DNA from 4 places in the Priestia sp. JV24 genome. Region 2 is predicted to be linked to each of the others. Evidence: riboswitches for the same ligand, from Rfam matches in the RefSeq annotation. Region 2 holds a riboswitch; each other region holds the start of a gene.
The links. Region 2 has a riboswitch for lysine ahead of dapA (4-hydroxy-tetrahydrodipicolinate synthase). Riboswitches for the same ligand answer to the same signal wherever they lie in the genome.
Positions count from the first base shown of each region.

Region 1: linked by a shared signal. The riboswitch ahead of lysA (diaminopimelate decarboxylase) and the one ahead of dapA (4-hydroxy-tetrahydrodipicolinate synthase) in region 2 are both predicted to bind lysine.
Region 3: linked by a shared signal. The riboswitch ahead of OK414_RS24730 (aspartate kinase) and the one ahead of dapA (4-hydroxy-tetrahydrodipicolinate synthase) in region 2 are both predicted to bind lysine.
Region 4: linked by a shared signal. The riboswitch ahead of OK414_RS13335 (amino acid permease) and the one ahead of dapA (4-hydroxy-tetrahydrodipicolinate synthase) in region 2 are both predicted to bind lysine.

Region 1 is NZ_JAPCIN010000015.1:517,637-520,820, reverse strand. It holds gene OK414_RS11995 (NAD(P)/FAD-dependent oxidoreductase) at 1-232, opposite strand, end outside; gene OK414_RS11990 (CBO0543 family protein) at 570-1,082, shown strand; lysine riboswitch at 1,149-1,331, shown strand; gene lysA (diaminopimelate decarboxylase) at 1,477-2,805, shown strand; gene OK414_RS11980 (dicarboxylate/amino acid:cation symporter) at 2,858-3,184, shown strand, end outside.
Region 2 is NZ_JAPCIN010000012.1:533,964-537,147, reverse strand. It holds gene OK414_RS08420 (DMT family transporter) at 1-210, shown strand, start outside; gene dapA (4-hydroxy-tetrahydrodipicolinate synthase) at 472-1,359, opposite strand; lysine riboswitch at 1,487-1,665, opposite strand; gene OK414_RS08410 (hypothetical protein) at 1,962-2,249, opposite strand; gene OK414_RS08405 (H-type small acid-soluble spore protein) at 2,654-2,824, shown strand; gene OK414_RS08400 (hypothetical protein) at 2,842-3,012, shown strand.
Region 3 is NZ_JAPCIN010000023.1:666,047-669,230, reverse strand. It holds gene uvrC (excinuclease ABC subunit UvrC) at 1-1,481, shown strand, start outside; lysine riboswitch at 1,547-1,724, shown strand; gene OK414_RS24730 (aspartate kinase) at 1,866-3,098, shown strand; gene OK414_RS24725 (YslB family protein) at 3,148-3,184, opposite strand, start outside.
Region 4 is NZ_JAPCIN010000016.1:173,726-176,909, reverse strand. It holds gene OK414_RS13335 (amino acid permease) at 1-1,187, opposite strand, end outside; lysine riboswitch at 1,290-1,474, opposite strand; TPP riboswitch at 1,649-1,749, shown strand; gene thiT (energy-coupled thiamine transporter ThiT) at 1,782-2,390, shown strand; gene OK414_RS13325 (ethanolamine ammonia-lyase reactivating factor EutA) at 2,547-3,184, shown strand, end outside.

The sequences.
Region 1 (3,184 bases), on a different contig from region 2:
CTTCTAATTGCTGAATTAATGTTTGATAGTACTTAGCGCCGCCTTTTGCTAAGCGGTACCATGCTTTATTTCGACGCTGCGAAAGCCATGGACAAACAATTCCTGCTGCTGCATCAGTAGCTTGACCAGCATCTTTGCGATCTATCAATGTCACATCTGCTTCTGCTTTTGCTAAATGATATGCTGTAGAAGCTCCAAGTATCCCAGCTCCAACTACGATGTATGTTTTCATACCAAAACACCCTTTTCTTTCTTCTAGTATTCTCATGCTATATGTACGCAACTTTAGCATAGCAAAAAAAGAAGTCACATACTAGGTGAAGCTATTTTGAGCTTATTTTTACGTCCTTCGGCCTTTAACATATAGCTCCTTTCATCTCGTGAACAAAAGTGTTAAAAGTTCCTTTACGGAGATTATAGCAGGGTGAAGAAAGCCATAAATAGTGGTAGTACGTCTTTAACGCTGTTTCTTACGGCTTTTCTATTATAGTTTCTGAATAAAAGCGGAGAGAATAAAATTTCTATAATATGTAAATAAAAAGAAATAACCATTATTTTAAGGAGAGCGCATGCAATCTTCATTTGTATTATTTTTCATCATCCTTGGTTTACTATTTGGCAAGTGGCGAAGGTATCAAGAATACTATCCTACTTTGCTGTTTTGGGTCACGGGGAATTTGCTTTATGAAGTGCTGCTGTTTCATCACCGCGTATGGGTATTTTACCCTGTTGGTATTGATCACCTTTTTCTACCCGATCACCTAATGGTTTCCCTTGGAATAACCTTAATTATTTATCCGTTTGTTATACCGGTTTTTTTAGGAAGGCTGCCGCTGCATGTAAGCGGTAGCCTGTGGTGGATTCTTTTGTGGGCGCTTTTATTTACTGTGATTGAGTTCATTGCTTATGTTAATCACAGTATCACTCATCATTATGGATGGTCGCTGCTGTGCTCTTTTCTCTTCAATATTGTCACGTTCTCACTTTTAATCATTCATCAGAAGACAGCACTGGCTGCTTGGATTCTATCTGGAAGCTTCATAGCTTTCTTATTTATTTTTTTTGATATTCCTATGCCTTAACTTTTCATTGACTAGACGGAGAAAAAGGAAATATAATAGGAATTACATTTAAATATAATTTTCCTCTCTGAGAATAGAGGTGCATGAAATCAAGAGTCACTTATTGGAGACTAATGGAGTCTGTGAAGATAAGTAAAAGGGATTTCGTGCCGAAGTATATAAACATCCATTGTGTTCATATACTGGTTCAGTATTGAATAAATGCTGAGCTGTCACAAACCATTTGGTTTGTGGAGAGCTATTGAAGAGATGTTGATGCCTAGAATGTAATAATACTTTATTATTATGAAACCAAGACGCGTGAACATCACTTCACGGGTCTTTTTTGTGTTTTTCTACTGACCATCAAAGTTCAAAGTTATAGTTAAATGATTTAAATGGAGGGATACGAATTATGTACTTACATGGAACGAGTAAAATTAACAGCAACAATCATTTAGAAATTGGGCAGTGCGATACGGTCGAACTGAAAAAACAATACGGCACTCCTCTATACATCTACGATCAAGAATTAATTGAAACGAAATGCAAGGCCTTCCATTCAGCCTTTCGAAGAAGCGGATTTTCATATCAAATCGCCTATGCAGGGAAAGCATTTCTTTGTATGGAAATGGCTAGCCTTTTAACGAAGCTTGATATGTCACTAGATGTGGTCTCAGGAGGCGAATTATTTACAGCGCTTGAAGCTGGATATCCAGCTGAACGCATTCATTTTCACGGAAATAATAAAACGATTGAAGAAATGGAAATGGCTCTTGATGCAAATATTGGCTGTTTTGTTGTTGATAACTTTACCGAACTTGAAGTTTTGCATGCCTTAGCAGCTGAGCGCAAACAGAAAGCATCTATTCTTCTGCGTGTTACTCCAGGGATTGAAGCCCATACACATGAATATATTATGACCGGACAGGAAGATTCCAAGTTTGGATTTGGTCTTTCCAATGACCAAGCCATGAAAGCGGTAAGTTCTGCGTTAGAAAAGCCTTACTACGATCTTTTAGGCATTCATTGTCATATTGGTTCGCAAATTTTTGAAGTAGATGGTTTTTCTCGCGCCATTGATATTTTAACTGATTTCTTATTCAGCATTCGTGATAAAATGGAATTTGAAGTAAAAGTTTTAAACGTAGGTGGTGGTTTTGGTATTCGTTATACCGAAAGCGACTCTCCTCTTCCAGTTGAGTATTATGTAGATGCACTGACAGAAAAGCTAAGCCGCACGTTAACTGAACAGAATTATACTCTTCCAGAAGTCTGGATTGAGCCTGGAAGAAGCATCGTAGGAGAAGCAGGTACAACGCTTTATACAATTGGATCAACGAAGGAGATTCCAGGTGTACGAAAATACGTAGGAGTTGACGGCGGTATGACCGATAATATCCGTCCTGCTCTTTACGATGCAAAACATGAAGCTGTCTTGGCTAATAGAGTGACGGATAAAAAAGATGAAACAGTATCAATTGCGGGTAAATGCTGTGAATCAGGAGATATGCTTATTTGGGATATTGATTTACCGCGCGTTAATCAAGGAGATTTATTAGCAGTGTCCTCTACAGGTGCCTACAACTATTCAATGGCTAGCAATTACAACCGTATTCCGCGCCCTGCTGTTGTATTTGTAAAAAAGGGAGAAGCTCGTCTTGCTGTAGAGCGAGAAACATACGAAGATTTGGTGCGTAAAGATGTAAAGCCAGTCGTTACTACGTATGCAATGAGCAAATAATAGCTGTTCTTGCGTAGTAAAGAAGCTATTGTTGTTTGGAGGAAATCTAACTATGGTTTTAAGTGTATTTAAAACGTACAGATCATCGCTTATTCTGCTTCTCGCTATTTTAATTGGCGGGATAGCAGGATATGCTATTGGACCCGATGTGGCAGTCGTGAAGCCTTTTGGTGATTTGTTTCTCAATTTGATGTTCATGATTATCGTTCCCCTTGTCTTTTTTAGTGTGGCTTCGGCGATTGCAAACATGAACGAAATGAAACGTCTTGGTAAAATTATGCTAGGAATTGCCGTTGTGTTTGTCGCCACTGCTGCTGTTTCAGCCGTTTTAGGCTTTTTAGGCGCATCACTTTACAATCCGCTACATAATGTAGATACT
Region 2 (3,184 bases):
ATACTAGTTGGTATATTAAGTACGATTGGTTACAGCTGTTATTTATTCGCCCTAAAGGAAGGTCCATCCAGTGTGGTTTATCCAATCATTAGTTTAAATTGTATTGTTGTTTTAATCGGGAGCTTAATTATCTTTAAAGAGAGACTTAAAAAATATCAATTAATAGGAATTATTCTTACTCTATGCGGAATCGTGTTGACTAAGATATAAGTTCTTGCACCAATACCGACAGAAGAATGAACATATAGTGAAATAGGTCTCCCTCTGGATGGCAACTGAAGATGTATATAGTATACATACATAAAAAAACAGAAAAACTCCCCCAATGCGTTAAGGGAGTTTTTCTATTTTTAGAAGTTAGCTAAATGATGATTCATCCATCTTGAGCTTTGGGTACCAATCTTGCCTTAATGTATCGATTGAATCGGTCGTTTTAGCTATGCTCTCTCTCCTAACCTGTTTTTATTTATTTCAACAGGTAGCGTTAATGCCGCTAGCTTGCAGAACTTTTTCTAGTGCACTTTGCTCTTTATTGCTTAAAGGAACCATTGGCAAACGAACACCGCCAACTTGTATTCCATTTAGATTTAATGCAGCTTTTACTGGTGAAGGACTTGGCTCAATAAATAATGCTCTCATAATTGGAAGCAGATTGCGATGTGTAGCAGCAGCTTTTTGGACATCGCCATTTTTGAAGGCATTAATCATTTCTTGCATATCATTGCCAATGATGTGGGAAGCAACTGAAATAACTCCTGCCCCGCCAATTGCTAATACTGGTATTGTTAACCCATCATCGCCGCTGTATAGTGTAAAGTCGCTAGGTGTTTTGCTAATAATCTCTGCCATGGCATCCAAGTTGCCACTTGCTTCCTTAATTGACACAACATTAGGGATCTCTGATAGACGAACAACTGTTTCAACAGAAATGTTAACTATGCTTCGCCCTGGGATATTATAAAGCATAACTGGTAGAGAGGTTGATTCGGCAATCGTTTTAAAATGCTGGTACAAGCCTTCTTGAGACGGCTTATTATAGTATGGAGCAACGAGCATAATACCATCGACTCCTGTTTCCTCTGCAAGTTTCGTTAAGCTCATCGAAGCTTGCGTGTTGTTTGAGCCAGTTCCAGCGATGACGTGGACTCTTCCAGCAGCAGCTTCTACAACACATTTGAATAATTCAATTTTTTCTTCTGTGGTTAATGTTGGAGACTCTCCAGTTGTACCAGCTACAACTAAGCCGTCTGTGCCATTTGTAATTAAATGCTCAACCAACGTTTTCGTCGCGTTAAAGTCAATTTCGCCATTCTGATCAAACGGGGTAACCATTGCTGTTAATACTTGGCCAAAATTCATAACTACACACCCTTTATAAAATTTTTAAAATTAGAGGGGTCAGAGCCATTCATAAGAAACGCAAAAAAGCAGCAACGAGGGATTCGTTGCTGCAGTAGAAACAATATTTATCAAAAATAGTTTCCGTGCGTAAGATAGCCCTCCATACAGTTTCCCATATGACAGTTCTGTATTTATTCAACAGCAGAACCAGCTTCAAGAACATGAGATTCTTTCAGCTTCGGCAAATACCCCTTTCCACAATTGTCATTGGATCTCATTCTCCTCAAATTGTATACTTATGATCTTTGCACCTCTATCCTCACTTCAAAAAATATTGAAATAAGAAAATATTTAATTGAATTTAATATAACAGTAAATTTCCTTTCACGCAAGAATCATTTAAGTATAATTTTATGGACACCATGTAATTAAGTCCTTACCCTTATTTTTGAGAGAATGCCTCCGGATTATTGACTCAAATCCAATCGACTACATTTAGTACTTTATAATATTCATTTTCTTTTGCGCTAATATAATAATCCTTTTGTTTATAGTTCATATCTCCAATCCTCTTTTGGTTATTTATGAACTATAAATTTTTTCATAAGATAGCATCAAATTTAGACTGTATCTCTTATTTCCTTATAACATCTACATTGATTTAAATAGTTTATAATATCTTGGTTATTTACTTCTTTGATATTATCTCCAAAAAGTTCAACGGCACTTTCTAAACGTTCCCTTTTATTATCAATCGTTAGTACATATCGAAGTGCATCAACTACTGGTGCATTATGGTATGTACGACGAACGAAATATTCTTCGATTGCCTTATTTAAGTATTCTGATTCAGCCTTTCTAAATTTAGTTTCTGACCTTTGAAGGTTCTTTACCTCCATCTCTAACATAAATCCCTCATCCTCTCCGATTTAATTTACTATTTTATTCCCCTACTAGAAGTAAAATAAAACTTAGTTTGTATACAAATAATATATTTTCTCAAAATAAAAAACACCTGTGAAGACAGATGTTTTTTGTAAACTTAACATATTAAAGGAGAAACGATTCGTCAGCAAAAGGAGGAATCTGATTAGGTACAGTATGTGCTCATTTTTCATATTTATACGTATTCGAATTAAAGAATAAAATGAGGTTAAGCAAACCCATTGATGTTCGATTTTTGTAAGGTTAAGGAATAGATTAATTTTTGACGAAGTGAGTTATAGAATGTAGTCAAGTTATTGGTGAGGAAATATAGCTTTATCTTTTAATTGATGCATCACAAGGACATACTAAAAAATGAGGTGATAACATGGAAATAAATCGAGCTAAACAAATTCTTTCTTCCCCCAAGGAAATTGATGTTCATTACCACGGAGTTCCTATTTGGATTAAAAGTGTAGATGAAACATCAAGTATAGCTACCGTTCATGCGAGAGGAACACATGATGAAGACCGTATGGTTCCAGTCCTTGATTTATAAGAAAAAAGAGGTGCAGCATGAAAGAGAAAAAAGAACCAAAACTTAGAAGTGGCGAGCTAGAAAATGCGGAACTAAAAGGCTATTATGGAATGGATCCTGAAACTAGCCTTCAATCTGTTAATTTTGCTACGACAGAGAACCCATACTTAAATGAGCATTATCAAGAAGATTCTAAAGAAAATGAATAAAAAGAGAAGAAAATAACCGACCCTTATTTCTTTTCTGTAGTTATGCATTTTTATTAAGTTGACAATAGAAGAGTTTTCAGATAACATATTTCGATTTCGGCTTATTCTTACTTTTGCAACGATATTACCTGACACCTAACCATTATAAAGAGCCACTTGTTTTACGCAAGTG
Region 3 (3,184 bases), on a different contig from region 2:
ATAAGGGTTATCCCTTTATTAAGATTACAGCTGAAAAACAGCCCCGACTTGTTATTACAAGAAAAATAAAAAAAGATAAAGGGAAATACTTCGGTCCTTATCCTAACGTTCAAGCTGCAAATGAAACAAAGCGGCTTCTTGATCGCATTTATCCATTAAGAAAGTGCTCTACCATGCCAGACAGGCCTTGTTTGTATTACCATATCGGGCAATGCCTAGCTCCTTGCGTAAAAGAAGTAAAAGAAGAGCAAAACAAACAAATTATTGAAAATATCACGCGGTTTTTAAATGGTGGATATGAGCATGTCAAAACAGAGTTAACTGAAAAAATGTTAAAAGCTTCAGAAGAACTTGACTTTGAACGGGCTAAAGAATATCGAGATCAAATTGCTCATATCGAAGCGACAATGGAAAAGCAAAAAGTAACGTTTAATGATTTTGTTAATCGAGATGTGTTTGGCTATTCTTATGATAAAGGCTGGATGTGTGTTCAAGTTTTCTTTATTCGCCAAGGGAAGTTAATTGAGCGAGAAGTTTCTATGTTTCCTTTTTATAAAGAGCCAGAAGAAGATTTCTTAACTTTTATCGGTCAGTTTTATGCCAAAAATATTAAGCCAAAAGAAGTGATGGTTCCAGCAACGATTGATGCAGAGCTGGCTGAGAAATTAGTGGAAGTAGAGGTTCAGCATCCAAAGCGAGGCAAAAAGAAAGAATTAGTAGAACTTGCGTGTAAAAATGCAAAAATTGCGCTCGGTGAAAAATTCTATTTAATTGAACGAGATGAAGAGCGCACGGTTGGCGCAGTTGAACGGTTAGGAGAAGAGCTTGGAATTGCCGCTCCTTATCGGATCGAAGCATTTGATAATTCAAATATTCAAGGGACAGATCCCGTTTCTGCGATGATTGTTTTTGTTGATGGGAAACCGGAAAAGAAAGAATATCGCAAATATAAAATTAAGACGGTAAAGGGACCAGATGATTACAGTTCCATGAGAGAAGTCGTTCGCAGACGGTATTCCAGAGCGTTAAAAGAGGGTCTTCCGCTTCCAGATTTAATTGTTGTAGATGGAGGCAAAGGGCATTTAGCTGCAGTACAGGACGTTCTCGAAAATGAATTGGGACTTTTAGTGCCTACAGCAGGTCTTGTCAAAGATGATAAGCACAGAACCTCCAACCTGATGATTGGTGAGCCTCCTCAAATCATACCGCTTGAACGCAATAGTCAAGAATTTTATTTGCTTCAGCGAATTCAAGATGAAGTTCACCGCTTTGCGATTACCTTCCACCGTCAAGTGCGCTCTAAGTCTGCTTTTCAGTCTGTTCTGGACGATATTCCGGGAGTGGGCGAAAAGCGTAAAAAAGCTTTGTTAAAGTATTTTGGTTCCGTGAAAAAATTGAAAGAAGCAACGGTTGATGATATTCGAAATTCAGGTGTTCCTCAAAACATCGCTGAAAAAATTTATGAAACATTGCAAAAATAGTCTTGAAATAATAGAAAATATTTGATAAGCTATTAACTAATTTCATACGACACTTCATCAAATGAAGTGAAGATAGAGGTGCAAATTTAATCAGTACGTATCAGGAAGGGTATGAGCTCTTATGAATGATGCGGAAAGGGAAATTTGCCGAAGTGAACATTACCTCATAGTAATGATTGCTGGTTCTGCGTTGAATAAACGTAGGATTGTCAAGATGTAGATTCTTGGAGAGCTATCTCACGGCAGTGGACGGTTATGTTTTATAATTTTCGTTCGTTAAGCAATGAGAGCTCATCTCATTGCTTTTTTTATTGTCTGAGTAAAAAAATTTAGCTTCTCATCATCCTGCATATGCAAATTTATTGAAAAGGAATGAACAAAATTATGGCATTAATCGTTCAAAAATTTGGTGGAACATCTGTTGGTTCTGTTGAACGTATCCAAAATGTAGCAAACCGTGTTATTCAAGAAGCAGAGCGCGGTAACCAAGTAGTAGTTGTTGTATCGGCAATGGGCAAAACTACAGATGCACTGGTGAAATTAGCAAGTGATATTACGGACAGTCCAAGCAAACGCGAAATGGATATGCTTCTTACAACTGGAGAACAAGTAACGATTTCCCTGTTAACAATGGCCCTTCAATATAAAGGGTATGAAGCAACTTCGCTAACAGGTTGGCAAGCTGGTATCCAGACGGAAGCAGTTCACAGCAATGCACGAATCCAGCACATTGACACGACTCGTATTCAAAGCCAATTAGATAGAGGCCGAATCGTAGTAGTAGCTGGATTCCAAGGCTGTTCAGAAGATGGAAGCATTACAACATTAGGTCGAGGCGGCTCTGACACGACGGCAGTAGCTCTTGCCGCAGCATTAAAAGCTGCAAAATGTGATATTTATACAGACGTAACAGGAGTGTTTACGACAGATCCGCGCTATGTAGAAGATGCTCGTAAGCTTCACTCTATTTCATATGACGAAATGTTAGAATTAGCTAATTTAGGAGCAGGGGTGCTGCATCCGCGCGCTGTTGAGTTTGCAAAAAATTATCAGGTACCGCTAGAAGTGCGTTCAAGCTTAGAAAACGAGAATGGAACGATTGTTGAGGAGGAAGTTTCAATGGAACAAAACTTGGTCGTAAGAGGAATTGCGTTTGAAGATAATATTTCACGAGTAACAATTGAAGGGTTAAACAACGAGTTGCAAACTCTTTCTACTATTTTTACAGCATTAGCAAAAGAACAGTTAAATGTGGACATTATTATTCAAAACGTAACCGCTAATAATCGTCTCTCTATCTCATTTTCTATTAAAACCGTAGATGTAGACGCCGCTCTTGCCGTCTTAAAAGAGTATAAATCTACTTTAGGATATACGCGTATTGAACATGAAAGCGGTCTGGCTAAAGTATCAATTGTTGGCTCTGGCATGATTTCTAATCCAGGCGTTGCAGCGGAAATGTTTGAAGTGCTGGCAGGAGAGAAAATTGAAGTGAAGATGGTCAGCACGTCTGAAATTAAAGTATCTACAGTTGTACCGCATGCTGATATGGTAAAAGCTGTTGAGACGCTTCACATAGCATTTGAATTAGAAGAGCAGCAAGCAGTGCAAGTATAAAGAAGAGAAAAAAGACGTGGTATCTCCACGTCTTTTATATACGTATTTCCTACTTTTTATAACGCTCCGCGCGTGTTTCGGTAGGT
Region 4 (3,184 bases), on a different contig from region 2:
TCATGACCTTGGGCAACAAATGCTCTTCTAAAACGATAGTGGCTGATGGCAATTCCTAACCAAGCAATAAAACCAGACATACCAGAAGCGTTAAGTAACCACGTGTATACCGCACCGTCTCCAAAAAATGAAGCACCAAATGCAAGTGTACCGACAAGTGCCGTTGCAATTAAAGCATTCACCGGAACGCCTCGTTTATTTACTTTTGCTAAGAACCTTGGTGCTTTTCCATCTTTCGCTAAGTTCCACAGCATACGCGTAGAAGCATACATACCTGAGTTACCAGCAGATAAAACGGCTGTTAAAATAACGGCATTGATAGCTGATGCTGCAAACGCCAGACCTGCTCGTTCGAATATTAAAGTAAATGGACTTACTCGCACATCATCACTTGCTAATGAATCGGCTGTGTATGGAATAAGCATCCCAATAACAAAAATAGCTAAAATATAAAATAACAAGATGCGCCAGAAGACTTGTTTAACTGCGCGAGGAACCGTTTTTTCCGGATCTTCACTTTCTCCAGCTGCGACTCCAAGCAACTCTGTTCCTTGAAATGAAAAACCAGCAGCCATAAAAATACCTAAGACAGTAAAGAATCCACCGTGAATGGGTCCATCACCAAGCGTGAAGTTTTTAAACCCTGGTGCTTCATTGTTAAAGATACCAAAAATCATCATAATGCCAATAACTAAAAAGATGATAACCGTTACTACTTTAATTAACGAAAACCAAAATTCAGATTCACCAAATCCTTTTACAGAAAGGTAGTTAAGCCCAAACATAATTAATAAAAACAGGGCACTCCATAAAATAGAAGAAGAGTTTGGGAACCAAAATTTCATAATAAGGGCTCCAGCGGATAATTCAGCTGCAATTGTAATAGCCCAGTTGTACCAATAGTTCCATCCGAGAGCGAAACCAAAGGATGGATCTACAAAACGAGATGCATACGTACTAAACGAACCAGCTTCAGGCATATAAGCTGCGAGCTCCGCTAGGCTGGTCATCAAAAAGTAAACCATGACGCCAATGATAGCGTAAGCTAAAAGCGCTCCCCCAGGTCCTGCTGTGTGAATTGCTCCACCACTTGCTAGGAATAAGCCGGTTCCGATGGCTCCTCCTAATGAAATCATCGTTAAGTGGCGAGATTTCAACCCACGTTTTAATTCTTGTTGCTCTTGCATAGATAAATACTCCTTTCGAATGTACGGAAAGAGACGGGATAACATAAAAAAAGCCCGCAGTATATGTGCGCGCTTTTAAATCTGAAAACCGCGTCAACCTTCCGTGAAGATAGCTCTTCACATCACTCGCATGATGTGACAGTTCTGTTCCTGTTCGGAGACAGCCCCAGCTTAAATCAACCGAGAAGTGATCTAAACTTCGGCAATTTTTCCTTTCAAGCAACATCCTCAATGTTCTCTGCATTTCCGTTACTTTACTATTAAAAACTGCGACCTCTACCTCATCGATTAGGATGAGGGTTTTTTATATTCAATTGACATAAAAGAAGTATACCAAATACTAAAACGATTGTCATTATAAAAAATAGATTCAGAAAATAGAAACATCTTTGAAATCTCTCGAATCTATTTTGTTACATATGGTATAATGAATGTTGTCATAATACTACATAAATATCCGAACGTACCACAGGGGGAGCCGCCGTGCTGAGAGTGAACAAATTGTTCAGACCCTTCGAACCTGTTAGTTAACGCTAGCGCAGGAATGTGGGAATAGTAGCATATATTTGCTTACTCCTGTGTAAACCGTTTGATATGAATGATTCAAAAACAGGAGTGAGAAACGTGAATAAAGCATTACCTTTACAGGCTAAAATTGAAATAGCTATTTTTGCAGCATTGGCTTTTTTAATTGATCTTTTACCTTCTATAAAAATTGCAATAGGCGTAAGCATTTCGTTCTCTATGGTTCCTATTTTTATTATGTGCTTTCGATGGGGAGTCAAAGGAGGAGCTTTATCCGGATTTTTATGGGGAATATTGCAATTAGCTTTAGGAAATGCATATATTTTAACCCCATTGCAAGCTTTTATAGAGTATGTTATCGCTGTTACCTTTATTGGATTTGGCGGGATTTTCTCTAGTTCTATTAAAGGATACTTAGCTAATAATCAAAGATCAAAAGCTTTCTTTTTTATTATTTTATCTTTAATTATAGGAAGTTTCGCTCGTTATTTTTGCCATTTCATTGCAGGCTTAATATTTTGGGGATTTGCTGCACCAAAAGGAATGCCTGTCCTATGGTATTCTTTCTCGATGAACGGGATTTCGATGATTGGGTCGTTGCTATCATGTCTAGTTATCCTTTCACTGTTAATTCCATCCGCATCAAGAATGATTGTAACTAAATCACACTCATCATAAGCAAAAAGACTAAATCTACCAAGATTTAGTCTTTTTTGTCATTTGTCACCTTTGTTTACACAAAAGTGTGTCAGGTTTGATAACATAGTTAGTGAAATATTCAAAAAACTGTTTTATGATAATCACCATATTCAAACGAGATAAGGGATTGATAGCATGCTACAGAAATGGATAACGAGCATAGGTTTAGATATCGGAACAAGCACAACAAAGCTGATTGTAAGCAAGCTGTTAATAGCAAATCAACAAAATCAGTTTACGCTGCCAGGCTGTCAAATTATTGATCGTCGCGTAACGTATGCAAGTTCTATCTATACCACCCCTATGCTAAACGAGGTTGAAATCGATGTTCAAAGATTAACGGTACTACTAGAACAAGAGTATAAGAATGCAGGAATCTCCTTAGATCAAGTGGAGGCAGGTGCTGTGATCATTACAGGAGAAACGGCTAGAAAGCAAAATGCAGAAAGTATCCTTCACTATCTAGCCGAACATGCTGGGGATTTTGTTGTTGCAACAGCCGGCGCTGACTTGGAAGGAATGTTAGCAGCAAAAGGATCAGGAGCAATCCAACGTTCCGCTGAAACAAATGCAGTAATTGCCAATATTGATGTAGGAGGAGGCACTGCTAACATCGCTTTATGTCAAAATGGAAAAGTGATAGAAACGTTTACACTGCATGTAGGAGGAAGATTAATTCGGCTGAATTCAGACGGTTTTGTAACCTACATCTCATCTTATTTAACTGAATTTTTAAAAAATAATTCTTTAATACTGCGAGAAGGTGAAAAAGC